DNA from 2 places in the Variovorax sp. PBS-H4 genome. Region 1 is predicted to be linked to the other one. Evidence: predicted binding sites of a transcription regulator. Region 1 holds the regulator's gene; the other holds the start of a gene.
The links. The regulator FNR, encoded in region 1, switches genes on or off when oxygen is low (the NO sensors DNR and NnrR bind a similar motif). The targets are predictions, from matches to a motif close to TTGATNNNNATCAA.
Positions count from the first base shown of each region.

Region 2: E5CHR_RS19055 (universal stress protein) is a predicted target of FNR. The motif match lies at 6,009-6,022, and genes of this name have one in related genera.

Region 1 covers NZ_LR594675.1:4,133,130-4,142,601, forward strand. Annotated here, with positions in the region: gene E5CHR_RS19580 (MgtC/SapB family protein) at 1-336, shown strand, start outside; gene E5CHR_RS19585 (YgaP family membrane protein) at 472-663, shown strand; gene E5CHR_RS19590 (flavodoxin family protein) at 811-1,338, shown strand; gene E5CHR_RS19595 (hemerythrin domain-containing protein) at 1,464-2,063, opposite strand; gene E5CHR_RS19600 (universal stress protein) at 2,153-2,572, opposite strand; gene E5CHR_RS19605 (universal stress protein) at 2,705-3,226, shown strand; gene E5CHR_RS19610 (sulfite exporter TauE/SafE family protein) at 3,275-3,988, opposite strand; gene hemN (oxygen-independent coproporphyrinogen III oxidase) at 3,991-5,409, opposite strand; gene fnr (fumarate/nitrate reduction transcriptional regulator Fnr) at 5,531-6,247, shown strand; gene E5CHR_RS19625 (YoaK family protein) at 6,338-7,123, shown strand; gene E5CHR_RS19630 (sugar phosphate isomerase/epimerase family protein) at 7,200-8,021, opposite strand; gene E5CHR_RS19635 (IclR family transcriptional regulator) at 8,018-8,824, opposite strand; gene E5CHR_RS19640 (Gfo/Idh/MocA family protein) at 8,838-9,472, opposite strand, start outside.
Region 2 covers NZ_LR594675.1:4,015,053-4,024,524, forward strand. Annotated here, with positions in the region: gene E5CHR_RS19035 (trypsin-like peptidase domain-containing protein) at 1-541, opposite strand, end outside; gene E5CHR_RS19040 (universal stress protein) at 543-965, opposite strand; gene E5CHR_RS19045 (bifunctional aminoglycoside phosphotransferase/ATP-binding protein) at 1,110-2,699, opposite strand; gene E5CHR_RS19050 (cation-translocating P-type ATPase) at 2,781-5,426, opposite strand; gene E5CHR_RS19055 (universal stress protein) at 5,446-5,946, opposite strand; gene E5CHR_RS19060 (PHA/PHB synthase family protein) at 6,122-7,843, shown strand; gene E5CHR_RS19065 (BON domain-containing protein) at 7,978-8,631, shown strand; gene phbB (acetoacetyl-CoA reductase) at 8,634-9,353, shown strand; gene adhP (alcohol dehydrogenase AdhP) at 9,398-9,472, shown strand, end outside.

The DNA of each region.
Region 1 (9,472 bases):
GAGGCACTGGCAGTCGCCCTGGCACTGGCGCTGGCTGCGCTGCTGCTGGGCAGTGCTCGACGGCACTTCGGCGACAGTGGCCTCATGGTCGGTGTCGCTCTTGCTGCCCTTGCAGATGCCCATTCCCCGGTGGCCTCCTTGGCCTCGCTTCATGCAGCGGAAAGCCTGTCTGTCAGCCACTTCGTCGGCGGTGCGATGCTTGCCGTCGGCGCCAACACGTTGACCCGCTGCACCGTCGCCGCGATCGCAGGAGGGCATCGTTACGCGCTGCGCGTCGCGGCCGCGCTGGTCACGAGCATGGCGTGTGCCGCCGCGGCGTGGTTGGCAACCCGTTGATGCGGAATACGCCACCAGCTCCATGTGGGCGACTGCCATATGTGCGCAGACGGCACCAAAGCTTGATCTGGCGCAATAGCACCAGACCCACCAGGAAGCACCATTGGAGACATTCACTGCTTCAAGGAGCCCCTGATGAGTCGAAACGTTGGAACAGTCGACAGGGTCATCCGCGTTGCCGCGGGCGCCGCGCTCGTCGTGCTGGCGCTCTCGAGTGTGATTGGCGCATGGGGCTATCTCGGCGTGATCCCGCTGCTGACCGGGGCCCTCGGCAATTGCCCCGCCTACAAGCTCTTCGGCGTCAGCACTTGTCCGTCCAGCTCGTAAGGGCGCCATGCAGAGACTTCGGATCATCGCCGCTTCGTTTGCGCTGCTTGGCGCCGCGGTGCTCTGGCTCGGTTTCAAGGTGTTGATCCTCTGGTTGACCCGAGACTGACAAGCCAGGCTTCCCAGGTCACACCGAGAGAGCTTCCCATGAGCAAGATCCTCGTGATCGTGTATTCGCACACCGGTACCTCGCGCCGGCTGTCGGAGCAGCTTTGCAGCCAGCTCGGGTGGCAGCTTGCCGAGGTCGTCGAGGAGCACCCGCGCCAGGGCATCCCGGGCCTTTGGCGATGCGTGCTGGATTCGCTCTTGCGACGACGACCCGCCATCTACTACGGCGGACCGTTGCCAAAGGGCTTCGATGCAGTTGTCCTGGTGTCGCCCATCTGGCTAGGTCGATTGGCCGGGCCGATGCGCAGCTTCGTTGCAAGACGAAGGGACCATCTACCCGATGTCGCAGTGATCTCGGTCGCCGGAGGTAGCGCAAACTTTGCGGCTGCCGCCGAGATTGCCGATCTCGTCGGCGAAGCACCCATCATCAGTACGACATTCACTGCACGAGAGATCGAAGACGGGACATGCAACGCCCGGCTCCAATTCTTCGGCGCCGCACTCAGCGGTGCCGAGGCCACTCATGCAGCCGAGCGACGACGCATGCACTCGCCCAAGAGGGCCTGAGGCATTGTTCTCGATCATGGCTCGACCGCACGAGGTCGCGTGACATCGAGCCGAGGCGAACCGTAGAAGGCGGGCGGTCCGATCCACTTGATCTTCCAGCGCAAGGCGGCGCCGTCAGGCGGCTTTTAAAGGGCCGTCCCTGCAGCGGCAGCGCCCAGGCCGATGGGCGCCGGCACCGCATTCACGATGCGCGTGAAGAGCGCCCGATACTCCACATCCGGCTCGCAGCCGGCCAGTGCGTCGCGGTTCTCGCCGAAAGCCTTGTCCAGATCGGCCCAGTCCTCTTGCGTCAGCACCCGTTCCGCCAGCGGCAGGATCTCCCGCTCTTCCAGCGCCATGTGCGCAAGGTAGAAATCGACATAGTGTTCGACGGCTTGCTCAAAGGCCTTGCGCCGCGACTCGCCCATCATCTCGAACGCGAGCAGCGCATGCTCCACGTTGCGGATGCGCCGTTCCCCGCGCGCGTGATCGTCGTCCAGGCGGTCGAGCAGCTCGCGCGACAGTGGTGTCCGGGCGCGCAGTTTGGGAAAGAGCAGTTCGGTCTCCTTCCGGTGATGGCGCTTTTCCGGAAATTCGTCGACATAGAACAGCATGGCCCGCAGCGCCCCGAAGTCTGGCATGGTGCCCTGGCGGCGATGCTGCGCAAGCAGCAGGACGATCGAGCGCAGCATGGCCGCGAGCGCCGAGTGTTCCTCTCGAATGATCCTGACGGTGGTGTGGTTCATGGGGTCACCTTCTCAAAGACGCTAGGCTCGCACGGCGGACCGGCCGGGACCTTGTCGCAGATCAAAGCAACGAAGCCTCGCAAGGCGCTTCAGCGCAGCAACAGCACCGGCACGCTGCACCGCGCCAGCACCTTCGTGGCGACCGAGCCGAGGACGAGGTTCTTCAAGGCGCCGACCCCGTGCGAACCCATGACCAGCAGGTCGAACTTGCCGGCTTCCGCGTACGCGGCAATCTCCTGGGCAGGATGGCCCAGCTTGTGGACGAAGGTCGCGTCGATACCGGACTCCCGCAGGGAAGCCCGGATCGGATCCAGCACGACGCGTGCATCGTCCTCGTAGTAGCCGCGCACCATGTCAGGCCCTGCGAACGCGGCGGCCCGGTGCGGCACCGGCAGGACCACGTAGAGCACCGTGCAAGGCTGCACGCCGAGGAATTCCTTGTGCGTCGCCAGATAGGACAACATGCGGTTCGTGTAGTCGCTGCCATCCACGGCCAGAAGAGTCTTCATGATGAGGGCCTCGTTGATGAAAGTATTGGATGGCTTGATGCTCGCTGCCGGCGGATCGTGCTCCCTTGCGCCAGATCAAGCCACGGAACCCGGCAATGCTGACACTGGCCCCATCCAATCCAGGAGCAGACCATGTACCAACGGATCCTTGTTCCCGTCGATGGCAGCGCGACATCGACCCGCGGCCTCGAGGAGGCCATTCAACTTGCCAGGCTCACGCAAGGCAGGCTGAGGCTCTTCCACGTGATCGACGAGCTCTCTTTCGCCCTGGCCATGGATGCCTACTCGGGCTATGCAGGCGATTGGCTCAACGTGCTTCGCGAGCAGGGCAGGCGCATCCTCGACGAGGGCAAGGCCAAGGCACAGGCCGCCGGGGTCGATGCAGAGGCACAGCTGTGCGACAGCTTCTCGGGATCGGTCCACCAGATGGTGAACGACGAGGCCGCCAAGTGGCCCGCGCAACTCATCGTCCTCGGTACCCATGGCCGCCGCGGAGTCGGTCGCGTCGTCATGGGCAGCAGCGCAGAACACATCCTGCGGTACGCCTCGGTCCCCGTCCTCCTGGTGCGCGCACCCGAAAGCGAAAAGAAGGCCGGGGAGGAAGTGAAGGCGGTGCACGTCAGCCTGCCAACGGGCGCCCTGGCCTTCGAATAGCGCGCGAGGCAGCCGGCCTGGCGTGACCTGACCGGCGGGCCTGCAACCCTAGCCGCACCAGATCTCTATCTGCCGGGTCAGATCGTTCCACAGCGCCTGCACCGCCATCGCGGCGAGCAGTCCGCCTGCGATGCGAGTGCCCCACTCCTTGCGCATCACGCCGGCGCCCGAGCCCAGGCGCTCCCACAGCCACGGCGCCGCCGCGAGCCACACGCCGCTGCCCGCGGCGAAGAGCGTCATCACCAGCGCGCCCTGGACGGGCCCATCGGCCAGGCCCGCCAGCATCAGCGCCGAATAGAGCAAGCCGCAGGGCATGGCAACCCACATCGCCCCGATGGCAAGCAGGCCCGGCACCGAGCCCGTCGCTGGGTGCAGCCGCGCAGCCACCGCCCTCCCGATGCGATGGGCCCACATCGGCTGGCGCCCGAGCCCCGCGAGCAACAGCGCCCAGCCCAGGACGAACACATGGAGCAGCACCCACAACGGGCGCAAAGCCGCCACCTGCCCGCTCGCGAAGGCGAGGCTCCCCACCGCGGCCGCGGCCACCGCGCCGGCCGCCGCGTAGCCGCCCACCCGCCCCGCGTGAAAAGCCCAGGCCGCCGCACCTTCCCGCTCCCGCATCGGCAGTGCCGCAACGCCACCGCCTTGCGGCGCGCGCACGATGCGGATCACGCCGGCACAGGCCGCGCCGCACATGGCGACGCAATGGGGCCCGCCGGCCAGTCCCATCAGCAACGCGGTGCCGGCCAGCGCGGTCTGCATGCTCAGACGATGCGCGAGAAGCGCGCGCGATTGCGGTCGGACTGCAGGTAGCGGTCGAACACCATCGCGATGGCCCGCACGAAGAACCAGCCCATCGGCGTGACTTCGATCTCGTGGTCGTGCACGTGCACCAACTCCTGTGCAGCGAGGGGTGCCAGTGCCACCAGCTCGTCCGCGAAGTAGCGCCGGAAGTCGACCAGGTGCGCTTGCTCGATCGCCTCGAAGTCCACGTGGCCCTGGCACATCAGCGCCATGATTACCGAACGCCGGAGCACATCGTCGCGCGTCATGGCCAGGCCACGCACCACCGGCAATCGATCCTGGTCCAGGTGGTCGTAGTACTCCTCGAGTGTCTTGGCGTTCTGGCTGTAGGTGGCGCCGACCGCACCGATGCCCGACACCCCGAGGGCCACCAGGTCACTGTCCGGCTGCGTGGTGTAGCCCTGGAAGTTGCGATGCAGGCGCCCCTGGCGCTTCGCAATGGCGAGCGGGTCATCCGGCAGGGCGAAATGGTCCATGCCGATGTAGACGTAGCCCGCCGCGGAGAGCGTCGCGATCGACCGCGACAGCATCTCGATCCGGGTCCTGGCGTCCGGCAATTCGTCGGCCGCGATACGGCGCTGGGCCTTGAACCGCTCCGGAAGGTGCGCATAGGCATAGAGCGCGATGCGGTCGGGCCGCAGCTCGCAGACCTGCGCGAGCGTGCGGTCGAAGGACTGGATGGTCTGGCGCGGCAGTCCATGGATGAGATCGATGTTGATCGAGCCGAAGCCGAGCCCGCGCGCGCTCGCCACCAGGTCGAACACCTGCCTCGCGGGCTGAACGCGGTGCACGGCCTTCTGCACCTCCGGGTCGAAGTCCTGGACGCCGAAGCTCAGGCGATCGAAGCCCATGTCGGCGAGGTTCGCGAGGCGGTGCCCGTCCACGGTACGCGGATCGATCTCGATCGACTGCTCGCGTTCCGGCGCCAGCGTGAACGCGTCCCCGAGCACCGACAGCAGTTCGCGCAATCCGGCGTCGTGCAGGAAGGTCGGCGTCCCGCCACCAAGGTGCAGCTGGCTGACCGCAGCGCCGCGGCCGAGCTGCGCGGCCTGCAGGGCGATCTCCTTGGCCAGGTAATCGAGGTACTCCCGCCCTCGGCTCTGGTGGCGGGTAACGATCTTGTTGCAGGCACAGTAATAGCACAGCGATGCACAGAACGGGATGTGCACGTAGAGCGACAGCGGCCGCCCGTGCGCGCCGAGTTCGCAGCGCTGACGCAGCGCTCGCACGTAGTCCTCGGGTCCGAAGGCTTCGACGAAGCGGTCGGCCGTCGGGTAGGAGGTATAGCGGGGCCCCTGGAGGTCGAAGCGGCGCAGCAGCTCCTGTGACGGGAGGATCAGCGACGCGGCGTCGGGGGCGAAGGCCAAAGATGATTTCATCGCAGCGGCATGAAAAGCAATGAGCCACTATGCCGCCGCGCGGCGCGGCGGGCCTTGATGTGCATCAAGCCCGCGACGTGCGTTGCGACACAGAATGACCGCACCTCTCCAACACCCCGCCATGACAGCCCAGAACATCAAGGTCGCCTGCTCGAGCTGTACCCTGCGCGAGCTCTGCATGCCCGCCGGGCTGGAGCCGGACGATCTGAAGCGCATCGACGAGCTCGTTTCCACGCGACGCAAGGTGCGCCGGCGCGAGACCCTGTTCCGCAACGGCGAGCGCTTCAGCGCGCTCTACGCCATCCGCAGCGGCTTCTTCAAGACGCGCGTCGCGAGCGAGGATGGTCGCGACCAGGTCACGGGCTTCCAGATGGCGGGCGAGATCATCGGCCTGGACGGCATCGTCAATGACCAGCACACCTGCGATGCCATCGCCATCGAGGACGCCGAGGTCTGCGTGATGCCCTTCCATCGCCTGGAGGCGCTGTCGCGCGAGGTCAAGGTGCTGCAGCGCCACATCCACCAGATCATGAGCCGGGAGATCGTGCGCGATCACGGCGTGATGCTGCTGCTGGGGAGCATGCGCGCCGAGGAGCGGCTCGCTGCCTTCCTGCTGAATCTCGTACAGCGCCTGCACGCGCGCGGCTTCTCGCAGTCCGAGTTCATCCTGCGCATGACCCGCGAGGAGATCGGCAGCTACCTGGGGCTCACGCTCGAAACGGTGAGCCGCACGCTCTCGAAGTTCATGACGGACGGCATCGTCGAGGTCGACCAGCGCAAGGTGCGCATCGTCGATCCGGAGGCGCTCCGGCGTCTGGTCAATCCTCCCGGCTGCTGACCTGCCGGCGTCCTGAAGAGAGGCGGCGCTTCGCACGTGCTACGCGCGCCTGAGCGACTGAAGGCGGTAGGATCCGGCCAGCAGCAGCCCATGCCCATCGACTACGCCAGACGACTTACCGGTCGAAAAAGAACCCCGATCGCAAACCGCCACCTCGGGTTTGCGTTGGCATTCGTGGCCGGCGCGATCAACGCCGGCGGGTTCCTGGCCGTCCATCAGTACACCTCGCACATGACAGGCATCGTCTCGTCCATGGCAGACAATCTTGTGCTGGGCACCTACGACATCGTGCTGGGCGGGGCGGGCGGACTGGTGTCGTTCGTGGCAGGAGCGGCAACTTCCGCAGTACTGGTCAACTATGCGCGCAGGCGCCGCATGCACAGCGAATACGCTTTGCCGCTGCTGGTGGAAGCCACCCTCCTGATCTGCTTTGGAGCGCTGGGGGCCAGGTTGTCCAGCATGCAGGGCTTCTTTGTGCCCGTGACAGTGATGCTGCTCTGCTTCATCATGGGGCTGCAGAACGCCGTGATCACCAAGCTGTCGCACGCCGAGATCAGAACGACGCACTTGACCGGCATCGTGACCGACATCGGGATCGAGCTCGGGAAACTGTTCTATCGGAATGCCTCTGGCCCGCCGTCGCATCTTCGCGTGCTCGCCAACCGCGACCGCCTTCGCGTTCTCACGCTTCTCGTTGTCTTTTTCTTCCTGGGCGGGGTGATGGGCGCGGTCGGATTCAAGCATGTCGGGTACGTCTCGACTGTTCCTCTCGCGCTGTTGTTGCTTGTGCTTGCGATCGTCCCGGCATTCGATGACCTGGCCACCCTGGCACGCCGCTGGAGCCGCAGGTCCAGACGGTCGGGAAGGAAGGCGTGACGGCGGCCCCCGAGAAACTGCAACTGCTCCTTCTGGATGTTCGGCAGCTTTCTCGGGCCTTTTTTGCAGACCATTCCTAGGGGAACGGAGCGCCCAGGACTTTATTCGTCTCCGCCACCGCCAGCCGCGCCCAGTTTTCGTAGCCCATGGCGGGGGCGCGCGATTCGCTCGGCACCTCGATGCTGACGGGCGTGCCCCGCGGCAAGGCATCGAACAGCGCGCGCAGCGGCAGGTCCCCTTCGCCCGGAAGCATCCGCTCGCAGCGCGCCGCGTGGATCAGGCCTTCGGTCGTGTCGGGGCCCGGGACCGGGCCGTCGCAGATCTGGGCGTAGTGGACCCAGCGCGGATCGAGCGCGCGGATTTCCTCGAGCGAGCTGCCGCAACGCGCGAAGTGCAGCGCGTCCACCAGCACCCCGCCGTTCGGCTGGGCGGCGCCACGCACGATGCGCACGGCCGCTGCCACGTCGGGCACGTCCGTCCATGGCATGAACTCCACGTCGCACGTGAGCTTGTGCCGGGCCGCCGCTTCGCACAGCGCCGCGAAAGACGCCGTCATGCGCGACGCGTTCGGGTCGTCCCCCGCAACGAGGATGTGCTTCGCGCCGAGCTGCTCGCCGACTTCGAGAAATCCGGCGTAGGCGGCCACGTCGAAGTGCTCGTTGATGCGCAGCACTTCCAGGTCGAAGATGCCGACCCCGGTATCGGCCAGTGCCGCGAGCGTTTCGCGCAGCATTGCGGCGTCCTCCACCAGCGGGTAGTACAAGCCACCCGCCGTCGTAGGCAGCAACCGGATGCCGACGCCCGCGCAGCCGACAGCCGCCGCGAGCCCGACGATCTGCGGGGGTGCATAAGGCAGCGCCACGAGTTGGCCCAGGTTCCAGGGGTTCGCCGTTGTCATGCGGTCTCCAGTTCGCGTGAGTTGAACGCGCGGTCGAACAAGGGCGACGCGCTGCTCGCCGCCGCGAGGTCCGCCGTGGCCGCCAGCAAGGGCGCCACCAGCGTCAGCATCTTCTCCTGCGTCAGGCGCGCCGATGGTCCCGAGATCGCAAGCACGCCGACGGCGCCTCCGTGGGCGCCGATGATCGGGGCGGAGATCGCCGCCAGGCCGACCGTGTACGTCTCGACCGCGATGGCAAACCCCTGCTTGCGCGCCTGCCGCACGGCTTTCATCACGGCGTTCATCGACGTCGGCGCCCTGGGGCCGAACCGCCCCGGCGCGGGAAGGCCCTGCGCGCTCACCAGGGCAATGGCGTCGGACTCCGGCAGCGTCGACAACCACGCGAAACCGGTGGCCGTGCACGAGAGCTGCGCGTCGACTCCCATGTCCGGGTCGTAGCGCAGGCCGCTGCGCGCCCCCTGCGACTTGGCAACCCACGTCAAGTGATCGACGTCCACGACGCCCAGCCGCACGAGCTCGCCGCTGGCTTCCGCCAGCGTGTCGAGCACCGGCTGGCAAAGATCGATGATCCCCGAGTTCTTGAGATAGGTCAGCCCCAGCGAGACGAGCCGGGTCGTCAGCACGTATTCGCCGCGTTCACGCGACTGCCGCACCCAGCCATGCTCCGCCAGTTCGGCAAGCAGGCGATGCGCTGCCGAAATCGGGATGCCGATGCGATCGGCGAGCGCGCCGATCTGCATCCCGCCGACGTTGTCCGCGAGGCAGTCGAGGATTGCGAGGGTGCGCTGCATGACACCGGACATGGCGGGCCTCCTCTCAGATGGTGACCGGCTGGCCTTCGCGCGCAGCCCGCCCGATGGCCAGCGCGGCCAGGAGCGTGCGCAACCCGTCCTCGCCGGAACAGACGGGCTGTTCACGGCCTTCGGCGACGGCGCGCAGGTGCCGCAGCTGCTCGATGTACGGATCTTGGCGATGGAGCATCTCGCGCTCGACGGCGAGCGGCTCGTGCCAGCCCCGCTTGCCGGAATGCTTCCAGAGGTTCAGTCGGGGCAGCGTGAGCGAACCTTCCGTGCCGCTGATGAAATGCGTGTCGACGTCGACCTGCGCGTAATGGTCCGCTTCGCCGGCGGCCAGGTCCCAGTTCCACGGCGCGACCGCTGCGTCGCTCACGGCCATCGTGCCGAGCGCGCCGTTCGCGAAGCGCAGGATGACGGCGGCGGTGTCTTCCACCTCGAAGCCGCGCACCGCGCTGGACGCAATCGCCTGCACGCTCTCCACCTCGCCGACCAGGTGGCGCAGCAGGTCGATGTCGTGGATCAGGTTGATCAGGACCGGGCCCGCGCCCGCCTGCCTGCGCCACACGGCGTCGAAGTAGCTGTCCGGCTTGAGCCATGTCGCCAGCGCCGTCACGCTCACCGCCCTGCCGACCGCGCCCTGCCTGAGCAACTGCC
Region 2 (9,472 bases), 120 kb from region 1:
TGCCTGCCGTCACGCTCTGCTCGAACCCGAAAGGCGCCCCCAGCGCCGCCACCCATTCTCCGGCGCAAAGGCTCGCGCTGCTGCCGATCGCGGCGGCCGGCAGGTTCGTGGCAGCGATCTTCAATAGCGCCAGGTCGGTGCGTCGGTCGAGCCCGACGACAGCAGCCGGCCAACGATGCCGTCCCCCGACGAGGACCGATGTCTCCTGGCCCCCGAGCACCACATGCGCGCTGGTCAGTATGTACCCGTCGGCATCGACGACGAACCCCGATGCCGACGAGCGCTCCGACTCCAGCAGCGATCGTGCCGGCATCCCCACCTCATCGCTGCCGCCCCAGTCCGTGCCCGGGGCGATGCTCAGAACACGCACGACAGCCGGCGCCTGCCGCCGCACGGCTGCCACGAAATCGCCTCCCCGACTCAAAGAATCGGACGGGTCGAGACAGGGCCCGTCGTGAGACCACGCATGCGCCGCGCCGAGGAACGCAAGTGCGCCGAGCGTCGCCGCCAGCAGCCCGCGCGCGAATGGCCTGGTCGGCACCTCAGCGCACCAACAGGACCGGCACCGAGCATCGCGCCAGCACCTTCGTGGCGACCGACCCCAGCACGAGGTTCTTCAATGCGCCGGCACCGTGGGATCCCATGACCAGCAGATCGAAGTTGCCCGCTTCTGCATACGAAGCGATTTCCTCGGCTGGATGGCCCACCTTGTGAACGAAGGCGGCCTCGATGCCATGTTCCGAAAGAAACGTTCGAACCGGCCCCAGCACCACGCGTGCGTCGTCTTCGTAGTAGCCATGAACGAGCTCGGGGCCCGCGAACGCGGCAGCCCGATGCGTGACCGGGAGAACCGCATAGAAGACGGTGTAGGCGTGACCCGCGCCCAGTGCGTCCTTGTGCGCTGCCAGATAGGAGAGCATGCGTTTCGTGTAGTCGCTGCCATCCACTGCGAGAAGAATTTTCATGAGCCTGCTGCTCCTTCCTTCGAAACTTCGGATGGCCTGATGCTCGTCCCGTGCTCATCGATCTCCTTTGCGCCAGATCAACATCCGGCGCGCCGTCGATGCCGAGGCTGAACATCCCCGAACAGGTTCAACCCTTGAAGACAGTCAGCTTGCCGACCAGCCCGCTGGCCTTCGAGTGATTGGCGGCAGGGAAAGCGCAAGCCAGCGCGCGCCAAGCGCATCCACATCCACCGGCGCGTCCGTGGCAACGTCGAGGACCGCGGCGCATTCACCCGGATCCAAGGGCTCCTGCGTCGCAAGCTGTCGCTCCAGCACGTCCAGGGTCGCCTCGGACGGGTCGCGTCCCTGCGCCTCCCGCGCCACGATCCGCCTGCGCAAGTCCGCTTCGCCGGCGCGGCAGCGAAGAATCGAGAAGGGCACGTGCAGTTGCGCCGCCAAGGCGCGGAACAACAGCCGCTCGTCGCGGCGCAGGAAGGCGGCGTCGACGATCACCGGATAGCCGGCCTGCAGGGCCGTGCGCGCGCACTCGGCCAAACGGGCGAACGTACGTTCGGTCGCCTCCCGCGAGTAGATATTCGTAGGGTGGTCGATGGAGCGCTCGTGTGGCTCCAGTCCGAAAAGACGCTTGCGCTCGACATCCGACCGGATGCGGATCGCGCCCGCGACCGCCAGCAGCGCCGCAGCCATGGTCGACTTGCCCGAACCGGACAGCCCGTGCGTGAGCATCAGGCGGGGCGCGCTGTTCGGCATCCGCGCAAGTCGTGTTGCGCAGGCGAGGTAGTCGGGTCCGCCGGGCTGCGCAGCGCCGGCACGCACACGGAAGCGGCCCACCAACGCACGCACGAGTGCCCTGTACACCTCATAGAAGCGCAACACCTGCATGCCCGCGTAGTCGCCGCTGTGCTGCAGGTACGCATCGAGAAAGCGGAACGCGAGATCCCTGCGGCCGTGCGCTTCCAGGTCCATCGTGAGAAAGGCGACGTCGCTCATCACGTCGATCCAGCGCAGAGCAGGATCGAACTCGATGCAGTCGAAGGCGGTCAGCTGGTCGTCGATCAGCACCACGTTGGCCAGATGAAGGTCGCCATGGCACTCCCGAACTGCACCACTGCGCTGCCTCGCGAACCAGGCCGTGCGCAACGCCTTCCTTTGCTCGAAAATCCAAGTCTGCAGATCTCTGGTGGGCCGCGCGCCGGCATCGACGCGCAGACGTGCCAACGCATCGACCACCGGACGACCCACCTGGTCCGGCGTTGCGAACTCCGACTCCGGTGCGGCGATCTGTGCCCGCCCGTGGAAACTGGCCAACCGATGCGCGAACTGTTCAAGGCGGTCAAGCTCCAGCCGTCCGGCCGGCACCAGTCGTTGCAGCAATGCATCTTCGGAAAAGCGCCGCATGCAGACGGCAAATTCGATGGGGTCGCCTTCTCCGAGGTGCGGCGCCTGCGCGCTGCCGCAGACGGCGACCACGCCGATGTAGAGCGAAGGCGCGAGCCGCCGATTGAGGCGCACCTCCTCTTCGCAGAAGTGCTTGCGGGCCGCCAGTGTGCTGAAGTCGACGAAACCCAGATAGACGGGCTTCTTGAGCTTGTAGGCCAACCGCGAGGTCAGCAGCACCCAGGAGATGTGAGTCTCCACCAGCGATACCGCCTCGCCGGTGTCGAGCTGCAGGCGCTCACGCAAGGCCGTCACCAGCGTGCGGTCGGCGGCGGCAGTCGATGTGGACGTGCTCATTCCAGGAGTGTGCACCTGATCTTCCTGTGTGCTCTCGCGCAAAGCGCGTTACCGACCTGGCGTGCCTCGACGGAGCGCTCGCTAGCCAGCCGGCCCCCGGCGCGGGATCGGCGCTTCCTGCGGCCGAAGGTACCGTGCCGACCGACGCAACCATTTCTCCGTTTCGACCGCCACGAATACCACTACCGAGCAGCCCAGACATATCGCCAACTCGCCGGCCGCCAGCGCTTCGGTGCGAAATACCTCCTGCAACGGCGGTACATAGACAACGGCAAGTTGAAGCACGAAGGTCGACAACACCGCACCGGCCATGGGCGAATTGCTGCGCAGTCCCAGCGTCAAGAGCGAATCGCTCTCCGACCGAATGGCCAGCACGTATCCCATCTGCGAGAGCGTGAGCACCGTGAACACCATCGTTTGCCAATGCATGCCTGTCTTCAAGGCCCAGGCCTGGATGCCAAGGCACAGGCCTGCGATCAGCAGCCCCACCCACAGGATGTGCTGCCAGGTTCCACCTGCGAACAGGCTTTCGCCGGGGGCGCGCGGAGGCCGCCGCATCACGCCTCGTTCGGCGGGTTCTGCGGCAAACGCCAGGCCGGGCAGTCCATCGGTCACCAGGTTGATCCAGAGGATATGCAGCGGCAGCAGTGGAATCGGCATGCCCACGAGCGGAGCAAGCAGCAAGGTCCAGATCTCTGCGGAGTTCCCGGTGATCGCGTAGCGGACGAACTTGCGGATGTTGTCGAAGATGCGCCTTCCCTCGCGGACCGCGGCCACGATGGTGGCGAAGTTGTCGTCGAGGAGCACGAGGCTCGCCGCCTCGCGTGCCACGTCGGTGCCGCCGAGCCCCATGGCAACGCCGATGTCGGCCTGCTTCAGTGCCGGTGCGTCGTTGACGCCATCGCCAGTCATCGCGACGAACTGGCCTTGCGCCTGGAGCGCCCGCACGATGCGAATCTTCTGGGCCGGATCGACCCGTGCGTACACCTGGACGTCCCCGGCCAGGCGTCGCAGCGCGGCGTCGTCGAGTGCGGCGAGCTGCACGCCCGTCAATACTGGCGAGTGGTCGTCCGCAATGCCGAGCTCGCGCGCAATGGCCAGCGCAGTCGCCGGGTGGTCGCCGGTGATCATCACCGGCGTGATGCCTGCGCTGCGGCAATCCGAGACAGCTGCCTTTACTTCGGGACGCGGTGGGTCTGCCAGACCCACGAGACCGAGCAGGACCAGGTCGGCCTCAACGGTGTCTGCAGACTGTCCGGCGGGATCCCCGCCGAACGAACGCCGGGCCACGGCGAGAACGCGCAAGCCCTGCTCGGCCATCGCTGCCGCCACGCTCAAAGCCAGGGCGACGTCGAGTGCGGCCTCCTGCTGCCCGCGGGCCACGCGCGTGCAGCGGGGCACGAGCGCTTCGGGAGCACCTTTGGTCAAGACGACCCAGTCGCCGCCCTCGCGATGCAAGGTGCTCATCCGCTTTCGCTCGGAATCGAAAGGCCATTCGTGAAGCCGCACGCGCGACGCGCGGATGGCCCGCGGGTCCATGCCGCTTGCCATCGCGGCCTCGACAAGCGCGGTCTCGGTCGGGTCGCCCACCCAGGCGTCGTTGGCGTTCAGGCTCGCGTCGTTGCAAAGCAGCGCCGCGGTCCACAACGGTTCCGGTGTTCCGCCGCCGGGATATTCGACAGCCTGAACCCGCATGCGGTTCTGGGTCAGCGTGCCGGTCTTGTCGGAGCAGATCACGCTGATCGATCCCAGTGTCTCCACCGATGGCAGCCGGCGGACCAGGGCATTCACCTTCACCATGCGACGGGCACCGAGCGCCAGGAGAACCGTAACGACCGCGGGCAGCGCCTCGGGAATGGCCGCCACTGCGAGGCTCACGGCCGTGAGGGCCATCAGCAGCACCGGCTCGCCTCGCAGCACACCCATGGTGAAAACCAGCCCGCAGATCAACAGGACCACGAGCGAAAGCCGCCTGCCGAAGTCGGCAAGGCGAAGCTGGAGCGGCGTGCTTCGCGCCTCCGCGTCCCGCAGGAGGCCGGCGATGCGGCCGAGTTCCGTCTGCTGGCCGGTGGCGACCACCACGCCTTCGGCGCGACCATGCGTGACCAGCGTTCCCTTGAAGGCCATGTTCAGCCGGTCGCCCAGTGGATGTTCACCTTCGCCGAGGTGCGCGGTGTGCTTATCCACCGTGACGGATTCTCCCGTCAGCGTCGACTCGTCCACCCGCAGTTGCGCCACCTTGTGCAGGCGCAGATCGGCGGGGACGAGATTGCCCGCCTCCAGCAGCACCACGTCGCCGGGCACCACGTGCGCGGTATCGATCGTCAGCGAGAGACCTTCGCGACGCACGGTCGTGTGCGCCGCAGCCAGGCGCTTCAATGCGTCGAGCGCGCGCTCTGCGCGCCACTCCTGCGTCAGCCCGATCGCGGCATTGAGCAGCACGATGGCCGCGATCGCCACCGTATCCGCAACATCCCCGATGAATCCCGACAGCAGCGCAGCCGAAAGCAGGACCAGCACCATGAAGTCACGGAACTGATCGCAGACACGCCGGATCAGGCCGCGCGGAGCCGCTTCGGGGAGCCGGTTTTCGCCGTGAATATCCCGCCGCCGCTTCGCCTGGTCAGCCGTCAAGCCAATCCGCGGATCCACCTCCAGGTGCGCGGCAATGGCCTCTGCCGGATGCAGGTGCGCGTTTCCGATCGCCAGGTCTTGATCACCGCTCATGAGGCGGGCCGGAGATCTCTCATGCGTCGGCTGCGACTTGCGGTGCCACCGCGCTGCTTGCGTCACCCGCCCTCGGGCGGGCATTGACCAGCAGCACCGGGACCGGCGAGATGCGCAGTATCTGCTCCGCATCGCTGCCCAGCAGCGCACGGCCGACACCATGGCGACCATGCGTGCCGATCACGATCAGGTCGGCGTTCCAGGCTCTCGCCTGCTCGGCCACGAGTTCCGATACGCGGCCAGCGGCCGAGGTGAAGAGAACGGTTTCGGCCTCCACGCCGGCACGCGCTGCGATCTCGGTCCCTTGCTGGAGGATCTGCTCGCCCGCTTCAGCCATGAGCGGGACGAGGTCCGAGTTGTAGGCGGCAAAGGTCTCGAAGCCGGTCACATACTTCAGTTCGTCCACGACGTGGACGAGTCGCAGCGCTGCGCCCGTGAGCTTGGCCAGACGAAGCGCCTCGTCCAGGCCCCTGAGGGAGGTCGTGCTGCCATCGACGGGAACAAGAATGCGTTGGTACATGGCCAGGTCCTCGGGTGAAAAAGATGTTCTTGTCAGTTTCAGCGCCTGCAGCTCCCTTGGCCTTGATCCGCATCAACACACGGACCGACATTGCGGCGCCTTGACATCCATCAAATGGCTCGACCGCCCAAGCACCCAGACTTGGACGCCATCGGCAATCAATTCGAGGATGTAGATGGAAGACAAAGTCGAGGCACTGGACCGGACGCTGCATGCCGTCATGGGCCAGCTGACCAGAGGGATTTCGCCCGCGGCGATGATGCTGGCCTGGTCGGACTGGGCCATCCACCTCGCAGCGCAGCCCGTGCGCAGCGCCCAAGTGCTCGTGAGCGGCCCGCTGACGCGGGCGGTCGAGGCCACTGGCCAGGCCTTCCAGGCATTGCCTCCCCGTGAACCGCCGACCCCGGACTCGCACGAAGACGACCGCCGCCTCGCAGACCCTTCGTGGGATGCATGGCCCTTCACCCTGTATCGCCAGGCGTTCCGCACAAGCGGCCAGTGGCTGCGGCAATTGACCGAAGGCGTACCCGGTGTCGAGCGCCACCACGGGCAAGTCGTCGCCTTCGCGGCAAGGCAGTTGCACGAGATCTGCTCTCCGGCGAACTGGCCCGCGACCCACCCGCTCGTCCTGCAAAGAACCGCCGCGACCGGCGGGATGAACCTGCTGCAAGGCGCCCGGAACTTTGCGGAAGACCTGCAGCGCAGCCTCCAGCGCCTGCCGCCGAAAGCTGCCGAGGATTTCGTACCCGGGCGCCAGGTGGCAATCACCCCCGGAAAGGTCGTCTTGCGCAACCACCTCATGGAGCTTATCCAATATGCGCCCACGACGGCCAAGGTCCATCCCGAGCCGCTGTTGATCATGAGCGCGTGGATCATGAAGTACTACATCCTCGATCTCTCCCCGCACAACTCTCTGATCCGCTATCTGGTCGACAAGGGTCACACCGTGTTCGCGATTTCGTGGAGAAACCCCGATTCGGATGATCGGGACCTCGGCATCAACGACTACTTGGCGCAAGGCTTCATGGCCAGCCTCGACGCGATCAACGCCATCGTGCCCCGGAGGCGCGTGCACGCAGTGGGTTACTGCCTGGGAGGAACGCTGCTGGCCATCGGCGCGGCGGCCATGGCGCGCGACGGCGACGATCGCCTCGCGACGGTGTCGCTGCTGGCGGCACAGACGGATTTCACGGAGCCGGGAGAACTCGGCCTTTTCATCGACGAGAGCCAGCTCAGCTTCATGGAAGACCTGATGGCGCGCCAGGGCTATCTGGATTCGAGCCAGATGGCAGGCGCCTTCAACCTGTTGCGCGCCATCGACCTCATCTGGTCGCCCATGGTGCAGAACTACCTCCTCGGCGAGCGCAGTCCGATGACCGATCTGATGGCCTGGAACACTGACGGCACGCGCATGCCCTACCGAATGCACGCCGACTACCTGCGCAGCCTGTTCCTCGACAACGCGCTTGCGCGTGGCCAATACCTGGTAAACGGACGACCGGTCTCGTTGGGCGACATCGAGGCACCGATCTTCGCCGTCGCGACGCAAACCGACCATGTCGCACCCTGGCGCTCCGTCTACAAACTGAATTTGCTATGCGATACCGAGATCAGCTTCGTTCTCACCAACGGCGGCCACAACGCCGGCATCGTGAGCGAGCCCGGTCACGCGCACCGCCACTGTCGGGTCCTCCACCGTGCCAGGAATGCCCCCTACGTATCACCGGATGAGTACGTCGCTCGCGCCGAACACGTGGAGGGCTCATGGTGGCCTGCACTGCAGGCATGGCTGGCGGCTCGCTCGGGGCCTCGGTGCAAGCCGCCGCGCATGGGCCATGCGGAGCTCGGCTACGCCCCCCTTTGCGATGCACCCGGCACCTATGTCATGGCGCATTGAGCACGCCGTGCCAATCGCTTGATCCAGCGCAACGCTCAAGCCGCAGGTCGGTCCTAAAGTGATCTCACAGGCATCGCGAACCTGAAACCAGGGGCGCCATGAATGTCATCCACCCACCCTCGAAAGGAATTCCCATGAGATCCGATGCACAACTCAGAAGCGATGTCGTCGCCGAACTGAACTGGGACCCGGCGATCACCGCCACCGACGTCGGCGTGATCGTCAAGGACGGCGTCGTCACGTTGACCGGGCATCCCTCCAGCCACGCCGAGAAGTACGCCATCGAGCGCGCTGCGCAGCGCGTCAAGGGCGTGAAGGCGCTGGCGATCGAGATGCCGGTCAAGCTCGCCGCCGACTACACGCGGACCGACGCTGACATTGCCGCTGCCGTGGAGCGCGCCATCGAGTGGAACGTGCTCGTGCCCGACGACAAGATCCATCCGATGTTGGAGAACGGCTGGGTCACGCTCAATGGAGAAGTCGAATGGGACTACCAGCGCAGGGCGGCTGAAAATGCCGTGCGCGACCTGCTCGGCGTCACCGGCGTCACGAACCTGGTTGCCGTGAAGCCGAAGTTCACGGCGGCCGACGTCGAAAAGAAGATCCAGGAAGCACTGGAGCGCCAGGCAGGTCGCGAAGCCGAGCGAATCAAGATCGAGGTCAACGGTGCCCATGTCACGCTCAGCGGGAAGGTCCATTCCTGGGCCGAACGCAAGGCCGCCCAGGGGGCCGCATGGTCGGCGCCGGGCGTCGCCAACGTGATCAACAAGCTGCTCGTTGAAGCCTGACGATGCGTGTCGCACTGGTCACCGGCGGAACCGTTGGCATCGGAGCCGCCGTAGCCGAAGCCCTTTCGGCCGCAGGCTACCGGGTCGCCTCCAACTACGGCGGCAACACGCAGGCGGCGGAGGCGTTCACCGCGCGAACCGGCATACCCGCATTCGCGTGGAACGTGGCCGATCCGGCCGCGTGCAAGACGGGCGTGGGCCGCGTGGAGGCTGCCCTGGGGCCGATCGAGGTGCTGATCAACAATGCCGGCATCACGCGCGACGCGATGCTGCACAAGATGACGCTCGAGCAGTGGCGCGAGGTGCTCGACGTCAATCTGGGCGGCTGCTTCAACATGTGCCGAGCTGTGATCGAGGGCATGCGGGAGCGCCGCTTCGGCCGCATCGTCAACATGAGCTCGGTCAACGGGCTCTCGGGGCAGGCCGGGCAGACCAACTACGCCGCGACCAAGGCGGGGCTGGTCGGCTTCACGAAGTCCCTCGCGCTCGAAGGCGCGTCCCGCAACATCACGGCCAACGTCGTGGCGCCGGGCTATACCGACACCGCCATGGTCCGTGCGGTGCCGCCCGACGCGCTGGCGCAGATCCTGAAGACCGTCCCGATGGGGCGGCTGGCGACACCGGCGGAGATCGCGCGCGGCGTCGTCTTTCTCGCCGCGGACGAAGCCGGCTTCATCAGTGGCATCACACTGTCCATGAACGGCGGCAAGTACATGCCCTGAGTGGCCACAACTCTCCTTCCCCTTTTCTGCTCCTGGAGCTTGCCATGCGAACGATGAAAGCCGCGGTTGTCCACGCGTTCGGACAACCCCTCAAGATCGAAGAAGTGCCCGTGCCCGAG